DNA from 2 places in the Terrisporobacter hibernicus genome. Region 1 is predicted to be linked to the other one. Evidence: riboswitches for the same ligand, from Rfam matches in the RefSeq annotation. Region 1 holds a riboswitch; the other holds the start of a gene.
The links. A riboswitch is a leader RNA that binds a small molecule or an ion and turns the genes downstream of it on or off. The one in region 1 is predicted to bind lysine.

Region 1 (3,219 bases):
AATGTAAAATTTATATTACCTAAATCATGAAAAACAGCTCCACCACCAGACTGTCTTCTTACGACTTTTATTTTATTTTGTTTTACATACTCATAATTAATTTCAGATAATGTATTCTGATTTTTACCTACGATTATAGCACTTTCATTTCTCCATAGTATAAAAATATCTTCATTAGTATTTTTTAAAAAATATTCTTCCATAGCCAAGTTAAAGTAAGCATTTGTACTAGTATTATTGATTAACAGCATAGTCTATTCCTCCATAAATTTTGTAATCAGACACTTTACTAATATTCAACAAAATGTGAGTATTTCCTTTAATAAATATGAATAATTAAAGAATTTGTCGCAATTTTCATAATCATAGTGAATGAAAATTGAAGGAATTATTTCAAAAAAAAAGAAGATAGTAATAATCAGTATGTAGGGGGGATAAGATGAAAAAGATAATTTATATTATTATTTGTATAACCTTTTGTAGCTTAGTAGGATGTAAAAACATTAATACTGAAAAGACTATAGATGCTTTTAATGATGAAAAACTTAAGATATATTCAGCAAAAGACTCGCAAAAAGTAAAAGAGCTATTAAAATCTTATGGAGGCTCTAAAAATCTAACAGTTGAAAAAGCTAAAAAAAATAATATTGTAGTTATTGAAGACGAACAAATAGTAGCAAATGAAAAGATATGGAATGATTTTTATAAAAATAGTAAAAAGAAAAAAGAAGATAGGGTATTAATAGTTCAATACACTGAACAAGACGACCCAATACTGACTTACTTATCATGCAAAGACAATAAATTCTTTATGATTGAAGATGACTCGAGAGATCAATATAGAGATGATAAAGAAGAAGATTATTTTGAATATAGCTTTAAATATTTAAAATTATTTGAAGAAAATAATAAAACTTATGTATACTTGTTAGATGATGAAAAAATAACCTTAGATGAGCTTAATTATTCTCTATTAAGTTCAAATATATCAGATTGGATACCTTATGGTTTTGTGTTTTATTATATTAATTCATAGATTATTAGACTAAAGTAAATATAATTTTGATAAATTAGAACAAAATATATTGTATTTGTAAAGCATATATTATATACTATTAAAAACAAGTGAATATATAGGTAGAGGCGCAATATTTATAAGTATTAATAATGAGGTAGCACGATGACTTATTAAAAAAGGAAATATTGCCGAAGTGTATAACTGAGGCTTTAAGGTTATATCGCTGGGTGTATATAAAATATATATACAACTGTCACTAATTTTAGTGTTGAGCTATCATTGAGAAGAACTAATAATATTTTTAGTGTGTAATTTTAACCTTGATGAAGCCATCAAGGTTTTTTTATTGCAAAAAATTATAATTTTTATTAAAAAATATTGATTTTTAACTACTTAATGGAATAATGAATTTGTTCTAAAAGACATTATTAACATGAGCAAAGACAATTTGTATTAAAATGACAAAACCCTGAAATATTCACAACTATCACATAGGGGGAAGAAAAATGAAAAAAAGAAATGTAAGATTATTATTAATGACAACAATATTGATTTTAATATCAAATGTAACAAGTTTTGCAGCAGAACAAGATATGGCTGTAATAAATGCACAAAAGTATGGAATATTAACATTATTGCCACCACTTGTAGCTATTATTCTAGCTTTTATAACTAAGAATGTTATAGTATCTTTGGTTATTGGAGTGATGTCAGGTGGTTTTTTATTAAACCTAAATGGTATTAATGTTTTTTCAGCACTATTTAATTCATTTTTAGATTTAATTGATAGAGCTGTTGGGGCATTAGCAGACCCATGGAATGCAGGAATTATACTTCAAGTTTTAGCAATAGGTGGAGTAATCAACTTAGTTGCTAAAATGGGTGGAGCAAAAGCAATAGCTGAGTCATTAGCTAAAAAGGCAAAAAGTGCAAAAAGTGCTCAACTTATAACATGGGCAGCCGGGCTTTTAGTATTCTTTGACGACTATGCAAATTCTTTAATAATAGGTCCTATGATGAGACCAGTTACAGATAAAATGAAAGTTTCAAGAGAAAGGCTTGCTTTTGTAATTGATGCTACAGCTGCACCAGTTGCAGGAATAGCAATAATTTCAACTTGGATAGGTTTAGAAGTAGGCCTAATTGGAGATGGATTTAAGGCTATAGGAGTAAATGCAAATGCATTTAGTATATTTTTAAGTACATTACCATATAGATTTTATAATATATTGATTCTTGGATTTATAGTTATAACAGCAGTACTATTAAAAGAATTCGGGCCAATGAGAGAAGCAGAGCTAAAAGCTAGAAGAGGAAATACAAATTTAGTTTCTAGTAAAGATATAGATGAAAAAATAAGTAATGAACATAGTGATTTAGAGCCCCTTCCGGGAGTTAAATTAAACATATGGAATGCTATAATACCAATAGGAATACTAATAGTTGGATCATTATTTGCATTTTACTACAGTGGTTATAGCACAATAATGAGTGGAAATGATGCAAGTTTAATTCAAATATTTAATAACTCACCACTATCATTTGTAGCAATTAGAGAAGCATTTTCTAATGCAGATGCATCAGTAGCTTTATTCCAATCTGCTTTATTTGCAGGAATAGTTGCTATAGCAATGGGTGTAGGTAAAAAAATATTTACTGTATCACAAGGATTAGATATATGGGTAGATGGAATGAAAACTTTAGTTATAACTTGTGTAATACTAATATGTGCATGGTCACTTTCATCAGTAATAAAAGAACTTGGAACAGCTAGATACTTGATACAATTATTATCAGGTTCTGTACCGGCTTTTTTATTACCAAGTATAATATTTGTACTAGGTGGAATAATTTCATTTGCTACAGGTACATCTTATGGAACAATGGGTATACTTATGCCACTAACTATACCGCTAGCTCATTCTATAAGTCCTGATATGTCTTATATAATAGTTTGTGTAAGTGCAGTTCTTACAGGTTCTATATTTGGAGACCACTGCTCACCAATATCAGATACAACAATACTTTCATCAATGGGTGCTGGATGCAATCATATAGACCATGTTAGAACACAAATGCCATATGCTTTATTTGTTGGAAGTATAGCAATACTATTTGGGTATATACCAGCAGGAATGGGACTTCCAATTTATTTAATAATGCCTTTAGCATTTGTAGCTATGTTTATAGGAATACAGATA
Region 2 (3,219 bases), 1.3 Mb from region 1:
CCGCAGCATATTCTATTTGTCTTAATGATCCACCTTTTAAGTAAGCTATTGCAGCAGCAGCCATTGCACAAGCAACTCCTACTTCACCTTGACATCCAACTTCAGCACCTGAAACAGATCCGTTTCTCTTAACAAGAACACCAACTATACCTGCTACAGCTAAAGCTTCAACTAATTGCTCATCAGTGTATCCTTCATAGTCTTTCATTGCGAAGAATATTCCTGGTAAAACACCTGCAGAACCACATGTTGGAGCAGTTACTATAACGTATCCTGATGCATTTTGCTCTGAAGCAGCTAAAGCATAAGCATAAACTAATGTATTTAATTGCTTCTTAGCAAGATATTGCTTATAGAAATATCCAGCTTTTCTTTCTAGATTTAATTTACCTGGTATAACTTCTGTAGCTTTTAAACCGTCTTCTACTGATTTTTTCATAGCATCTTTAATAGTTACTAAGTAATCCATTATATCAGCATCGTCGTAAGTTTTTACGTAGTCTACGAAGTTTTTATTATTTTGGTTACACCAAGCTATTATTTCTTCCATAGTTGAATGAGGGTAAGTGTCGTTTCCACCTGCATTTCTCATTCCTTCTTCAGCTATTGTACCTCCACCAACAGAGTAGATAGTCCAATCTCCCATTACGTTTCCGTCTGCATCTATAGCTTCTAACATCATACCATTTGGATGATATGGTTTAACTATATCTTCTCTCCAAAGTATTTCAACTTCTTTTGGCTCAAGCGTTTTCTTGATTATATAATCAGTTAAATGCCCTTCTCCTGTTGCAGCTAAGCTTCCGTATAAGTGAGCTTTATAGCTAACAGCTTCTGGGTATTTGTTCTTAAATTGTTCAGCAGCTCTTTGTGGTCCCATTGTATGTGAGCTGGAAGGTCCATTACCTATTTTGTAAAGTTCTTTTAGTGATTCCATTTTGTTCCTCCTCGGGGATTTAGATATTCTTTTTATTTTAATAAGAAAACATATTCCCAATTAAAATTATATATTTCCAATAATAATAGTAATTTAAGAATTATTTACCTCTAAAAAATATTTTTATAAATATTAAATAACATATAAAACATTTTACCTAAAATGCGACAAAAAATCTAGATGTTGTTTGAGGTAATTTTTTACATTTTTATTGATTTTTTCATTTTTTTGTACTACTATTATTAATAATTTAAAAAAACTATCTTAACCTAGGGTAGAGGTGCAGTGGTTAAAAGTATTTGAAAGTAGTCGGCAGACGTTAATATTCAAAGAAAGGAACCATTGCCGAAAAGGTAATCTTGGCAAAGATTATTTTTGGGGTTATGCATAATATGTATAACACTGTCACTTATTTTTAAGTGGTGAGCTACAAGGTTTACTTTGACATGTCGTTTTAAACGTACAAAGTATACCTTTGTACGTTTTTTTATATATATAAATATAAAGCTCTCCCTTAAATTTTCTCTATGTTATTAATGTTAAATCTAAAATATATTACGGGGTGATTAAAAATGAAAAAAATTAATGTTGCTTTAGTTGGTGCCACTGGTATGGTGGGAAGAACTTTTATAAAAATTTTAGAAGAAAGAAATTTTCCAATAGATAATATCTATATGTTCTCTTCTGCAAAATCTGCAGGTACAACTGTTAAATTTGCAAACAAAGATGTGGTTGTAGAGGAATTAAATGAAAATTCTTTTGATAGAGATATACAAATAGCTCTATTTTCTGCTGGTGGAGGAATAAGCCAAAAATACGCACCAATAGCAGCTTCTAAAGGAGTAATTGTTGTTGATAATTCAAGCCAATGGAGAATGGATCCTAACGTTCCACTCGTTGTTCCAGAGGTTAACCCAGAAGCAGTAAAAAATCATAAGGGAATAATTGCAAACCCAAACTGCTCTACTATACAAGCTATGGTTCCTCTTAAACCATTACATGATAAATATGGTTTAAAAAGAGTTGTTTACTCAACTTACCAAGCCGTATCAGGTTCTGGAGTTAGAGGAGTTCAAGACTTGGAGGATGGAATCCATGGAAAACCAAACACTTTCTACCCTCATCCTATAGCCTTTAACTGTCTTCCTCATATAGATGTTTTCGAAGAAAACGGATATACAAAAGAAGAAATGAAAATGGTAAATGAAACTATGAAAATCTTAGAAGACTATAATATTAAAGTTACTGCTACTACTGTAAGGGTTCCAGTAAGAGGTGCTCACAGTGAGTCTATAAACTTAGAGTTTAATAAACCATTTGAGTTAGAAGACGTATTTAGTACTCTAAAAAATACTGAAGGTATAGTTATAGTTGATAATCCTGCTAACAACGAATATCCTCTAGCAGTTGATGCTGAGGGTCATGATGAGGTTTACGTAGGAAGAATCAGAAGAGACTTCAGTGTGGATAATGGTGTTAATATGTGGGTTGTTGCTGACAACATAAGAAAAGGGGCTGCTACTAATGCAGTTCAAATAGCTGAATTATTATTAAAATATGATTTAGTATAAAAATGAACTTTAATAAATATTAATTAATAGAGATTAAATTTAAGGTAAAAAGGAGAGGTTTGTTTATGATTTTTAAAGGTTCTGCAGTTGCTTTAGTTACGCCATTTGATGAAAATGGAAAGGTTAATGTTAAAAAGATAAAAGAATTAGTGGATTTTCAAATTGAAAATGGCACTGATGCTATAGTTGCTTGTGGTACTACTGGTGAAGCCAGCACTATGAATGACGAAGAACATTTATTAGCAATCAAAACTATTGTTGATGCTGTTGATAAAAGGGTTCCTGTAATAGCTGGCACAGGTGGAAATGACACTGCTCACTCTATCTATATGAGTCAAGAAGCTGAAAAATTAGGTGCAGATGCTCTTTTAATTATAACTCCTTACTATAACAAGGCTAATAAATCAGGACTTAGAAAACACTTTGTATCTATTGCAAATAGTGTTAAACTTCCTATAATTTTATACAATGTTCCTTCACGTACAAAGGTTAATATCCCTCCTTCACTTGTTGCTGATTTAGCTAAAAATGTGGATAACATTGTAGCTCTTAAAGAAGCTTGTGGAGATTTAGCTCAAGTAGCTGAAGTTTGCAGGTTAGTTCCAGAAGGCTTCGCTGTGTATTCTGGTAACGATGACTCCATACTACCCCTACTTTCTCTAGGAGGGTCTGGAGTTATATCAGTTCTAGCTAATATTTGCCCACAGGAAA

Region 2: it holds a riboswitch for lysine, as region 1 does, so the genes downstream of both, JW646_RS07435 (aspartate-semialdehyde dehydrogenase) here and JW646_RS00925 (Na+/H+ antiporter NhaC family protein) in region 1, are expected to answer to the same signal.

The regions. Positions count from the first base shown of each region.
Region 1 covers NZ_CP081135.1:193,806-197,024, reverse strand. The annotation lists gene JW646_RS00935 (lipoate--protein ligase) at 1-251, opposite strand, end outside; gene JW646_RS00930 (DUF4362 domain-containing protein) at 440-1,036, shown strand; lysine riboswitch at 1,131-1,302, shown strand; gene JW646_RS00925 (Na+/H+ antiporter NhaC family protein) at 1,525-3,219, shown strand, end outside.
Region 2 covers NZ_CP081135.1:1,542,243-1,545,461, forward strand. The annotation lists gene JW646_RS07430 (L-serine ammonia-lyase, iron-sulfur-dependent, subunit alpha) at 1-937, opposite strand, end outside; lysine riboswitch at 1,205-1,375, shown strand; gene JW646_RS07435 (aspartate-semialdehyde dehydrogenase) at 1,510-2,508, shown strand; gene dapA (4-hydroxy-tetrahydrodipicolinate synthase) at 2,574-3,219, shown strand, end outside.